Regions from separate parts of the Kribbella sp. NPDC051587 genome, predicted to be linked through region 3. Evidence: predicted binding sites of a transcription regulator. Region 3 holds the regulator's gene; each other region holds the start of a gene.
What was found. Region 3 encodes HrcA, which represses chaperone genes, less so after heat shock. Its sites were predicted from a motif close to TTGGCACTCGNNNNNNNCGAGTGCCAA; they were not measured.

Region 1 (4,074 bases), on a different contig from region 3:
TGGTCGTGGTGGTGGCTCCTACGACCGGGCACTCACCCGAGTAGCACCCGGTACGCCGATCTGGGCGGCCGTCTACGACTCCGAAGTCGTCGACTCGCTACCGTCCGATCCGCATGACCACCTGGTTCACGCAGCGCTCACACCGACCGGACTGATCCCGGTCGGTTAGCGCTCCGGCTTACCCGTAAGGGTCAGCGTGTGCTTGCGCTTGGCCTCGACCGCACCGCGGGTGAACGCCCACGGCAGGGTCTCGCCCTTCGCCCACAGCTCGGTCTGGTCGGTGTAGTTCGTCGAGAACGCGTGCCCTGAGACACCGGTCAGGCTGATCCAGCGCGACTTGTCGAAGTCGGACAGGTCGACCACCATCCGCATCGACGGCGCCGAGGTCACCTCGTAGCCCACCGATGCGTCCCACGAGGTCGCGTCCACCATCGACGCGCCACCACCGAGCTCGTACGGACCGCGATTGAAGAGCTTCTCGACCGCACCGATGCCGGACTCGCCCAGCGTCTGGTTGGTCAGCGTGAGCTTGTGCAGCTGACCCCAGCGCCAGTTCGCCGGCTCGCGAGCCATCTTCTTGGTGATCTCGGTCCGGGCGTCGATCAGAGCCTGCCGGAGGATGTCGTCGCGGCTCTCCACCTGCGGGGTCCGCAGGTCGTCCCACCAGCTGTTGTTGGGCTGGTTGAGCAGGGTGCGCATGACCTCGATCCAGCGGGAGCCGCCGTCCGGCCAGGCGTCCTTCGGCATCTGGTCGTGGAACGTCAGCGCGAGCAGATTGCGCCACACGACGTTGAAGTACGCCGCCGGTGCCGAGTCGGCCGGCTGCGTGAAGTCCCAGCCCCGCAGCGTGTCCTGGCCCTGCCGCTCGAACGCATCGTTGATCCCGATCCTGAGCAGCGACGGCATCAGCATCTCGGCGGCCGGGTTCTTGGTGTCCAGCTGGATCGACGCCATCTTGGCCGCGTCGAGAGTGCCGGCCTCCTTGATCCGATTCAGGATCTCCTGCGACCGGTAGCCGTAGTCCCAGCTGTCGCTCAGGAAGTACGGATAGGTCTTCGGTACGACGGCCTGGTTCGCGGTGACGATGATGCCGTCGGCCGGGTCGAACTCGGTCGGCATCGCCTTGAACGGGATGTACCCGTTCCAGTCGTTCCTGGGGTCCCAGCCGGCCACGGGCCACTTCCCGCTCGCCACCTTGCGGATCGGGACCAGACCGGGCGCCTGGTAGCCGATGTGGCCTTCGGTGTCGGCGTAGATCAGGTTCTGCGAGGGGACCTCGAACAGCTGGGCCGCATCGCGGAACTGGGTCCAGTTCTGGGCGCGGTTGATCGCGAACAGCGCGTCGGCGGTCTTGCCCGGCCGGAGCGCGGTCCACTGCAGAGCGACGCCGTACGCCTTGTCGGCCTTGTCCCGTCTGGCGGCCAGCTCACCGGTCGCGCGCTCGTCGGCGCCGACGTCGGAGACGATCGGCCCGTGCCGGGACTCGCGCACGGTGATCTTCACCGGCTCGTCCTGGCCTGCGACCTGGAAGGTCTCCTCACGAGTGGTGAGCGGCTTCCAGCGGTTGTTGTAGAGGACATTGTTCCCCTCGATCCGCTCCAGGTAGAGGTCCTGGACATCGGGGTCGAGGTTGGTGAAGCCCCAAGAGATCGCGTTGTTGTGGCCGATCACCACGCCGGGGAGTCCGGAGAAGCTGAAGCCGGAGACGTCGTACGGGCAGGTGCGGCCGAGGTTGGTGCAGTGCAGGCCGACCTGCGTCCAGACGCCCGGCATGGTCGCGCCGAGATGCGGGTCGTTGGCCAGCAGCGGCTTGCCGCTCTCGGTGTGGTCACCGGACACGACCCAGGAGTTCGAGCCGATGCCGTTGCCCTGGCCGAGCAGCTGCGGCAGGCCCTTGGCGACCTTGTCCACCGAGTCCAGCGACTTCAGCAGGTCCGTGGTCAGCATGCCGCGCCGCAGCTCGTTACCGGCCGGCGGAGCGGAGCTGAACTTGCCGTCCGCGCCGACCGAGGCCGTCGCGATGATCGGCTCGTTCCGGTCGTACGGATACGCCGGGTAGAGGCTGTCGACGCTCTTCGAGGGGAGGGTGGCCAGCAGCCGGGTGCGGTTGATCTCCTCGTCCATGTTGCCGCCGAGGTCCCAGGCCATCGCCTTCAGCCACGCCATCGAGTCGGCCGCGGTCCACGGCTCCGGCCGGTAGTCACGCCGGCCGTTGGGGTCCAGACCCAGTACGGCGTACTCCAGGCTGAGGCCGGAGCCGCTGTGCTTGTCGAGGTAGGCGTTCACACCGCGGGCGTAGTCGTCCAGGTACTGCCGGGTGGTCGGGCTGACCAGCCCGAGCTCCTTCTCCGCGACCCGGCGCCAGCCCATCGTCCGGACGAACTTGTCCGTCTCCAGCGCGTCCTTGCCGAACAGCTCACTCAGCCGGCCCGCGGTGACGTGCCGGCGGAAGTCCATCTCGAAGAACCGGTCCTGCGCGGCGACATAGCCCTGCGCGGCGAACAGGTCGGACGGGTCGGAGGCGTAGATCTGCGGGATCCCGTTGGAGTCGCGGACCACCTCGACGTCGGCGTCCAGACCCGCCAGCTCGATGTTCCCGTCGTAGGAGGGGAACGAGTGGCGGACGACGAAGACAGCAGTACCGGCGATCACCACGAGGACCGTGGCGAGCGCGATACCGCAGATGATGACGGCTCGAAGCAGGCGACGCACGGACCCAACCGTAGAGAATGCGGACCCTGGGCCCAAATGGGGTCCCGGTGAACTTTGCGTTGCTCTGCGTCCGGAGCAGGCTGCGGGGCGGAGTTGAGCGGGAAGTTTGGAATACTTCGGGGCGCTGACGCATTATTAGCAGTCGAGTAGCAGGAGTGCCAGCCGGCCTGAAGGGAACCAACCGTGCCCACGTACCAGTACCAGTGCACCGACTGCGGTGAGGCGCTCGAGGTGCGGCAGAGCTTCACCGACGACGCGCTGACCGTCTGCCCGAACTGCCAGGGCACGCTGCGTAAGGTCTTCAACGCGGTGGGTGTTGTCTTCAAGGGTTCCGGTTTCTACCGCAACGACAGCCGCTCCACGAGCACGAGCTCGGTCCCGGCCAAGTCGGAGTCGGCCTCGTCGTCGAGCAAGTCGGAGTCCTCTTCGTCCTCGACGTCCTCGTCCTCGGACTCCGGGTCGTCGTCGAAGTCCTCGGACTCCTCGAGCAAGGGCAGCTCCTCCAGCTCGACCAGCGCCGCCTGATTTTGGGCTGTGGATAACTGAGAGCAGGGCCGGAGAAACTCGTACTTTCTCTGGCATGACAAGCCTTTCGTTCCTCCGCGACCTCTCCCGAGCCGCTCGCTGGCACCGCCGTCTCCTCGCCGGCGTCGCCGCCGCGGCCGCCGTCTACTTCGGCCTCACGTCCCTTGCCCCCGCTCCTCCCCCGACAGTCACGGTGCTCGCCGCAGCACGCGATCTGTCCGGCGGCGTCGTGCCAACTCCGGCCGACCTCCGTTCGCTCGAGCTACCCGCCGACGCCATTCCCTCGGGAGTGCTGAAACCTGGCGCCGACGTCGCCATGCGTGTGCTGAGTGGCCCGGTCAGATCCGGCGAACCACTCACCGACGCCCGGTTTCTCGGTCCTGGACTAGTTCCATCGGGGTCGGTCGCTTATCCGTTCCGCATCGGTGACGCCGAGATCAGCGCCTTGCTCCGGGTCGGCGATCGACTCGACCTGTACGCCGGAACCAGTACGCCGACTGCCTCGGCCGGGCTCGTGGCCCACGCCGTACGGGTGATTGCGCTGCCGGCTTCACGGTCGACTGCCGGCGCGCTGATCGTCGTGGGCGTCTCGCCCGCGGTGGCCGGCAGACTGGCCCAGGCCACAACGAATTCGAGGATCAGCGTCGCGCTGACTCCGGACACGAGTTGATCGTCTGCGGCGCGGTCCCTCGCGTGACCAGTGGCGCGGTTCTACGTTGACCGGAGTACAACACCCCGCTTCGTGGAGGCACTCCAATGCTCAAGGGCTTCAAAGAATTCGTCATGCGCGGGAACGTCGTCGACCTCGCGGTCGCGGTCGTCATCGGCGCCGCGTTC
Region 2 (4,074 bases), on a different contig from region 3:
ACCCTCGGTGAACTCGAGCTCGGTCCCGAAGGTGTTCGACTCCTCGACGGTGATCACACCGTCCTTGCCGACCTTGTCGAACGCGTCCGCGATCAGGGTGCCGATCTCGGCGTCCCGGGCGGAGATGGTGGCGACGTGGGCCATGTCGCCCTTGTCGTCCACCGGCCGGGCGGTCTCGACGAGCCGCGCGGAGACGGCCTCGACAGCCGCCTCGATCCCGCGCTTGAGGCCCATCGGGTTGACCCCGGCGGCGACGGCCCGCAGGCCCTCGTGCACCAGCGCCTGCGCCAGCACCGTCGCGGTGGTGGTGCCGTCACCGGCGACATCGTTGGTCTTGGTGGCGACCTCCTTGGCCAGCTGCGCACCAAGGTTCTCGAACGGGTCGTCCAGCTCGACCTCACGGGCGACGGTCACACCGTCGTTGGTGATGGTCGGGGCGCCCCACTTCTTGTCCAGGACGACGTAGCGGCCCTTCGGGCCCAGCGTCACCTTCACCGTGTTCGCGAGCTTGTCGACGCCACGCTCCAGCGCGCGCCGAGCGTTCTCGTCGAACTCGAGGATCTTCGGCATGAAGAAAACCAGTCCTTTTCTGAATGTCTCGTGGCAAGCTTCGAACTCAGTCCCACTGCCCTGACCCACTCCGCCCCGGCGCCAGAGGCAACCGGGGCGGTGTCAGTCAGGAACAGTGGGCGGTCGTCACTTGCTGACGACTGCGAGGATGTCGCGGGCGCCCAGGATCAGGTAGTCCTGGCCGTCGTACTTGACCTCGGTGCCGCCGTACTTGGAGTAGATGACCTTGTCGCCGACGGCGACGTCCAGCGGGACGCGGTTGCCGTTGTCGTCGATCCGGCCCGGACCGACGGCCAGGATCTCGCCCTCCTGGGGCTTCTCCTTGGCGGTGTCCGGGATCACCAGACCGGACTTCGTGGTCTGCTCGGCTTCGAGCGGCGCGACGAGGACGCGGTCCTCGAGCGGCTTGATCGTGACCGACACTTGCTGACCTCCACGGTCGAATTCGCACTTTTGTCTGTGGAACTGCGCGGTCGCGCTCCCCTGCCGTCGCGGGGCTCAGGAGGCCGGACCGTTGGCACACTCACGAGGAGAGTGCCAACACCGAATCTAGGCCGCGATTAGCACTCGGTCAACTCGAGTGCCAAGTCTGTCTCGATACGAGACATCCGGGAGTCGTCACTCCGGGCAACTCCTGGCCGCGCACCGGAGTCTCACCCCGGGCAGGAACCCGATCGGACGGGTTTCCGGACCTTGGAGAGGGTCACCATGTCCATTCGTCTGCTGAAGTCCGCCGTCGCCGTGACCGCACTCGCCGCCACCCCGCTGGTCGCTGCGGCAGCACCTGCGTCCGCCGCAGCACTCAGCCAGTGTGACTCCGCGATGTTCAAGAAGGTCGGCGGTGGCTGGACCGTCTTCGTCCCGAGCGAGTGGGAGAGCACCAGCATCACCTGCAACCTCAAGTACGGCGACAACCCGCACCGCGACCCGAAGAACCCCTTCGGCGATCCGGCGCGGGCGATCCAGGCCCTGCAGAGCAACCTGAACTACTGCTACGGGTACAAGCTCGCCAAGGACGGCCGGTACGGCGCCAAGACGCGTGACGCGGTGAAGGCGGTCCAGAAGAAGCTGAAGCTGACCGCGGACGGCGTGTACGGCCCGCAGACGCGGTCAACGCTCAAGTGGCGGATCTACAACCCCACCACCAAGGTGTGGAGCCAGTCCTGCTACGACAAGCTCTGAGCATTCGGCCGTGCGCAGATAGTGGTCCCACGCTGGCCTAACGCAGGCCGGCGTGGGACCGTCTTCTCATGGCTTTCACGCTCCCCAAGCTGCCGAAACTCTCCGGCCGCACCCTCGTGGTGCTCGCCGCCGTAGGTGCGTTGGCGGTCGGTGCGGTCGCGGCGAACGCCTCCAAACACCAGCAGGCGGCCGCCCCGAAGCCGGCGAGCGACCAGGCCGCGCCGCTCACTGCCAACAAGGCCAGCGACCAGACCTCTCTGGAGGCGGCCGCAGCAGCCGAGGCCAAGCTGGGCCAGTGCCGCTCCGCTCGGCTCATCCCGGTCAACAAGACCTGGGGCATCCCGATGCCGTCGGTCAACGGCAGCTCCAGCACCAACTGCAACCTCAAGTACGGCGACAACCCGTACCGCGACTCCGACCGGACGGGTGACCCCGAGACCTCGATCCAGGTCCTGCAGCGCAACCTGAACTCCTGCTACGGCACCAAGCTCACCGTCGACGGCATCTACGGCAAGAACACCCGCGCCGTCGTCACCATGGTCCAGCGCAAGCACAAGATCATCGCGGACGGCATCTACGGCCCCAAGACCCGCTCAGCGATGAACTGGCGCCTCTACTCCACCAGCACCCGCACCTGGAGCAAGACCTGCTCAAGCCCGCTCTAAAGTGAGCAGGTGACGCTCGCCGCCCTGCTGCACCAGCCGGAAGTCCTGGAGGCTGCCTGCAAGGAGTACCAACCGGGCAGTGAACTCCAACTGGTCGAGAAGCTTCGACGCCGGTACGACGGCGCTCTGGTCAGCGCCGCGGTCACCCAAGCCGCACTGCGCCACCGGGCGGTCGCCAAGTTCGGCGCTGATGCCGCACTGATGTTCTTCACCCCGGACGGCTATGAGCAGGCCACTCGCACCGTTGTTGGCACGCACCGGGCCACACGCATCGCTGCGGCCTTACCTGGCAGCAGTGTGGTCGACCTGGGCTGCGGAATCGGCGGCGACCTGATCAGCGCCGCCCGCGCCGGCCTCCGCGTCACCGGCGTCGAACGCGACCCCGACACCGCAGCCGCCGCACGAGCCAACCTGGCAGCACTCGGCCTGCCAGGCGACGTGCTGATCGGCGACGCCGAGTCCACCGACCTCACGCCGTACGACGTCGTCTTCGCCGACCCGGCCCGACGGGCGGACGGGCGGCGCGTGTTCGACCACAACGCCTACTCACCACCCTGGAGCTTCGTCACCGGCCTGCTGGAGCGCACCGCATGTGTGAAGGTCGCACCCGGGATCCCGCACAACGCCGTACCGGGGGGTGTCGAGGCCGAGTGGATCAGCGACGCCGGTGAGGTGAAAGAGGCCGCCCTGTGGTCAGGCGCCTTGTACTCCGGTACTGCGCGACGGGCGACGTTGCTGCCAAGCGGTGCGACCGTGACTGACGCACCACTGGCCGACAGCGGTCCCGTCGGCCAGTACATCTACGAGCCGGATGGAGCCGTCGTACGGGCCGGTCTGGTCACAGCTGTCGCCGCTGCGGTCGACGGGTGGCTGCTGGACCCGCGGATCGCCTACGTGACGGCGGACAAACTTGTGGAGACCCCACTCGCATCGGCGTACGAGGTGATCGAGGAGCTGCCCTACAAGGAGAAGTCCCTGCGCGCCTGGGTACGCAGCGCCGACATCGGCACGCTCGAGATCAAGAAGCGCGGCATCGACCTCGACCCCGCCACCCTCCGCAAGAAGCTGTCCCCCAAGGGTTCAGTCTCCGCCACCCTCATCATCACCCGCATCGGCCGCGACGCCGTCGCCTACTCCTGCCGCCGCCCCTGAAGGCGTACCGACGAACGGGTAATAGTCGGTGGGATCGGGCAGGATCAACGCTCCGGCACCCCAGCCGGCGAGGACCACTGCCCGCTGGTCGGTACGTTCCCGGAGCGGACTTGCGCTCGGCCCGTATTCGAACATATGATCGAGCCACGAGCGGGCCCCCGGGTGATTAGCCGGCGGACGAGGTGCTGCGTCCAGTTGATGCACTCCCCGGGGGCCCGCCACTAAGACGTCACACGGGCGCAGCAGCGTGTTCATCTGCGTTCGACAAGCTGTGATGCGAACCGGTCGGCCGCTGACCGTTTACCTGGGGCTCCAGCGGCAACTCCGCCCCAGGTTTTTACCCGCCCCTGCCGTGCCCTTCCCCGCACTGCAGCCCGGCGCACGATTCCGCTCGGCGATCCGACCGAGCCGGGGAACGAAACTGACCTGATTCGACAGGCAGAACTCCCCAGCCCCACAACGCGCGCCTGTCCGACGGCGGCACCCGGCCTCAGCCCACGCCAGC
Region 3 (4,074 bases):
ACTTCGACGTACACACCGAGCAGTACTACCTGCACGTGGACCCGACCAACAACGTGCTCGCGACCACCACCCTGGCCTCGCACCCGGACTTCCCCTGGATCGAGGGCGCCGTGATGCCGGCGGTCTGGACGCGCACGTGGGGTGAGGGGCGCGTGTTCGTCTGCACGGTCGGCCACAAGCTCGACGACTTCGACGTACCTGAGGTGCGCACGATCATCGAGCGGGGGCTGCTGTGGGCGAGCAAGTGACTCGCGTTGGAATTGTCGGCACCGGCGTCATCTCCGGCACCTACCTGGACCACCTGTCCAAGCTCCCCGGCGTAGAGGTGGTTGCAGTCGCCGACCTGGACCTCAGCCGCGCCCAGGCCGTCTCCACCGACAGCATCCGCGCGCTCTCGCCAGACGACCTGTATGCGGCCGACGACGTAGACATCGTCGTTAACCTCACCATCCCCGCAGCCCACGCCGCCGTACACCAGGCTGCTCTGGCAGCAGGCAAGCATGTGTACGGCGAGAAGCCGCTGGCCATGGATCGTGCTGAAGCCGAACCACTCCTCAAGTACGCCGCTGCGAACGACCTCCGGATCGGCTGTGCACCAGACACCGTTCTCGGCACGGGAACTCAGACAGCCCGCGCAGTGATCGACCGCGGCGACATCGGGACACCGCATGCCGCGACTGCCTTCATGGTGACGCCCGGCCACGAGCTATGGCATCCGGCGCCCGAGTTCTACTACCAGCCCGGTGGCGGACCGGTGCTCGACATGGGCCCGTACTACGTGACCAGCCTGGTGACCCTGCTAGGGCCGGTACGACGGGTGACCGCGCGCGCCGGCCAGTCCAAGCAGGAGCGGATGATCCACACCGGTCCCCGCGCTGGGACGGTCTTCCCGGTCGAGGTGCCGACACACCTCACCGGCGTACTGGAGCATGAGTCCGGTGCACTGACCACCGTGCTGATGTCCTTCGACGTGTGGGCCGGACGGCTGCCGCGGATCGAGGTGCACGGCACTGACGGCAGCCTGTCCGTCCCAGACCCGAACGGGTTCGACGGGCCGGTGGAACTCGTTACCGCAGCGCAGCGCGAGTGGACCGAGGTGCCAACCGCGGGCGGGTACGCCGGAGCGGGTCGGGGCGTCGGTGTGGCCGACATGGCGCGCGCTTTGCGCAACAGCGAACCACACCGGGCGAACGGCGAGCTGGCGTACCACGTGCTCGACGTACTGGAGTCTTTTATCGACTCTGCCGTGCAGGATCAGCCCCTTGATGTGGCGAGTACGGTGACGCGCCCCGCAGCCGTTCCATTGGGAGCGACGCCTGACACCGCCTAGACTGGCACTCTGACTATTTGAGTGCCAAGAGTCTTGAGAGGGTGGTGCGCGTGCTGGACGAGCGCAAGCTGGATGTGCTCCGCGCCATCGTCGAGGACTACGTGGCGACCCATGAGCCGGTCGGCTCGAAGACACTGGTCGACCGGCACAACCTCGGGGTCTCCCCGGCCACCGTGCGCAACGACATGGCGGCGCTGGAGGAGGAGGGGTACATCACCCAGCCCCACACCAGCGCCGGCCGGATCCCGACCGACGCCGGGTACCGGCTCTTCGTCGACAAGCTGAGCACGGTCAAGACGCTGTCCGCGGCCGAGAAGAAGGCGATCACGTCCTTCCTCGGCGGCGCGGTCGACCTGGACGACGTCGTACGGCGGACCGTCCGGCTGCTCGCGCAGATCACCCGCCAGGTCGCGATCGTGCAGTACCCGTCCCTGAACCGGTCGAGCGTCCGGCACATCGAGGTCGTCACGATGACCCCGCGTCGGCTCCTGCTCGTGCTGATCACCAGCAACGGCCGGGTCGAGCAGCGGATCGTCGAACTGCCGCGCGACGTCGACGACCAACTGGTCGCCGACCTGCGCTCGCGGCTGAACACGGCGATGGTCGGCCAGCGGCTGACCGACGCGACCACCACGCTGGCCACGGTCACCGACGCGTTCGCGCCGGCTGACCGCCCGCTGGTCGCCGCGATCGTCACCACCCTGCTCGAGGCCTTCACCGACGAGATGGGTGAGCAGCGGATCGCGGTCGGCGGCGCCGCCAACCTGACCCGGTACGGCGACGACTTCGAGCGGAACGTGAAGCCGGTGCTGGAGGCGCTGGAGGAGCACGTCATCCTGCTCAAGCTGCTCGGTGAGGCGACCCACCCGCAGACGCTGACCGTCCGCATCGGTCACGAGAACCCGTACGAGGAGCTGGCCACCACCTCGGTGGTCGCGACCGGCTACGGGTCGAAGTCGGAGGCGCTGGCCACGCTCGGCATCGTCGGCCCGACCCACATGGACTATCCCAGCACGATGGGCGCTGTCCGCGCCGTCGCGCGTTACGTCAGCCAGATCCTGGCCGAATCCTGATGCCCTCAACCAACCCCTGGTCTGGAGTATGAGCACCGATTACTACGCCGTCCTAGGCGTCAGCCGTGACGCTTCAGCGGACGAGATCAAGAAGGCGTACCGCAAACTGGCGCGCCAGTACCACCCGGACGTGAACGACTCCGAGGACGCGCACCACAAGTTCCAGGAGATCGGCCGCGCCTTCCAGGTGCTCAGCGACCCGCAGAAGCGGCAGATGCACGACCTCGGTGGCGATCCCTTCGCGTCCGCCGGGGGCGGCGCCGGTGGGTTCGGCGGCGGCCAGGCCTTCACGTTCACCGACATCATGGACGCGTTCTTCGGCCAGACTGGCGGGGCCACCCGCGGGCCGCGGCCGCGCACGCGCCGCGGTCAGGACGCGCTGATCCCGCTGCGGATCGACCTCGCCGAGGCGGCCTTCGGGACGACCCGCGAGCTGAAGGTCGACACCGCCGTACTGTGTCCGACCTGCTCGGGTTCCGGCGCGGCCGCCGGCTCCGAGCCGGTCACCTGCGAGATCTGCCACGGCCGTGGCGAGGTCACCCACACCCAGCGTTCGTTCCTCGGCGAGGTGCGCACGATGCGCCCCTGCCCGAACTGCCGCGGCTTCGGGACGACCATCCCCAACCCGTGTGTCGAGTGCGCCGGTGACGGCCGCGTCCGCTCCCGCCGTACCGTCACCGTCAAGATCCCCGGCGGCGTCGACTCCGGCACCCGGGTGCAGCTGTCCGGCCAGGGCGAGGTCGGCCCCGGCGGCGGCCCGGCCGGCGACCTGTACGTCGAGATCGAGGTCGAGCAGCACGAGGTCTTCACCCGCAACGGCGACGACCTGCACTGCACCGTCACGCTGCCGATGACGGCGGCCGCACTCGGTACGACGATCGACCTGCCGACGCTGGAGGGCGAGACCACCCCGCTGGAGATCCGCCCCGGCACGCAGTCCGGTACGGCGATGACGCTGACCGCGCGTGGTGTACCCCGACTGCGGCACGCGGGTCGTGGTGACCTGATCGTCCAGATCATCGTCGAGACCCCGACCAAGCTCGACGACAGCCAGATCGACCTGCTCCGGCAGCTCGCGACGGCGCGCGACGAGGAACGCCCGCAGGGTCAGATCCAGGCCGCCCACAAGGGCGTCTTCGGTCGCCTCCGCGACGCCTTCGGCCAGCACTAACGATGGGTGTCGCGGTCTTCTTCGCCGCCGACCTCGACGGCGAAGAACTGACGCTGGACGGTGCGGAAGGCCGGCACGCCGCCGTCGTACGGCGGATCGGTCCCGGTGAGCGCATCCGCCTGACCGACGGACGAGGCTCGTGGGCCGAAGGGCCAGTGGCCACCGCCTCCAAGTCCGGCCTGACAGTGACCGTCGATCAGCGGGGGAGCGACCCGGCCTCGGCGGCCCGGCTGGTCGTCGTACAGGCCCTGCCGAAGGGCGAGCGGGCCGAGCTGGCCGTCGAGATGCTGACCGAGGTCGGCGCCGACGTGATCGTGCCGTGGAACGCGGAGCGGAGCCAGTTCCGCAGCAACCCGGAGCGGTCCGCGAAGACACACGCCAAGTGGCAAGCCTGGGCCTTCGAAGCCAGCAAACAGTCCCGCCGCACCTGGTTCGCCGAGGTTGCTCCCATCGCCACCACCCCCGAGATCGCGAAGCTCCTCCAGGACGCGGCCCTCCCC

Region 1: a site for HrcA is predicted at 2,848-2,874, ahead of ACIA49_RS11995 (FmdB family zinc ribbon protein). Genes of this name have one in related genera too.
Region 2: a site for HrcA is predicted at 1,131-1,157, ahead of groES (co-chaperone GroES). Genes of this name have one in related genera too.

What each region holds. Positions count from the first base shown of each region.
Region 1 is NZ_JBITDE010000002.1:1,165,415-1,169,488, reverse strand. It holds gene ACIA49_RS12005 (5-formyltetrahydrofolate cyclo-ligase) at 1-169, shown strand, start outside; gene ACIA49_RS12000 (penicillin acylase family protein) at 166-2,712, opposite strand; gene ACIA49_RS11995 (FmdB family zinc ribbon protein) at 2,896-3,237, shown strand; gene ACIA49_RS11990 (hypothetical protein) at 3,293-3,907, shown strand; gene mscL (large conductance mechanosensitive channel protein MscL) at 3,994-4,074, shown strand, end outside.
Region 2 is NZ_JBITDE010000002.1:874,233-878,306, reverse strand. It holds gene groL (chaperonin GroEL) at 1-570, opposite strand, end outside; gene groES (co-chaperone GroES) at 697-993, opposite strand; gene ACIA49_RS10600 (peptidoglycan-binding protein) at 1,279-1,752, shown strand; gene ACIA49_RS10595 (peptidoglycan-binding protein) at 1,821-2,417, shown strand; gene ACIA49_RS10590 (methyltransferase domain-containing protein) at 2,427-3,569, shown strand.
Region 3 is NZ_JBITDE010000003.1:49,691-53,764, forward strand. It holds gene ACIA49_RS12425 (ThuA domain-containing protein) at 1-248, shown strand, start outside; gene ACIA49_RS12430 (Gfo/Idh/MocA family protein) at 245-1,330, shown strand; gene hrcA (heat-inducible transcriptional repressor HrcA) at 1,381-2,403, shown strand; gene dnaJ (molecular chaperone DnaJ) at 2,432-3,574, shown strand; gene ACIA49_RS12445 (16S rRNA (uracil(1498)-N(3))-methyltransferase) at 3,577-4,074, shown strand, end outside.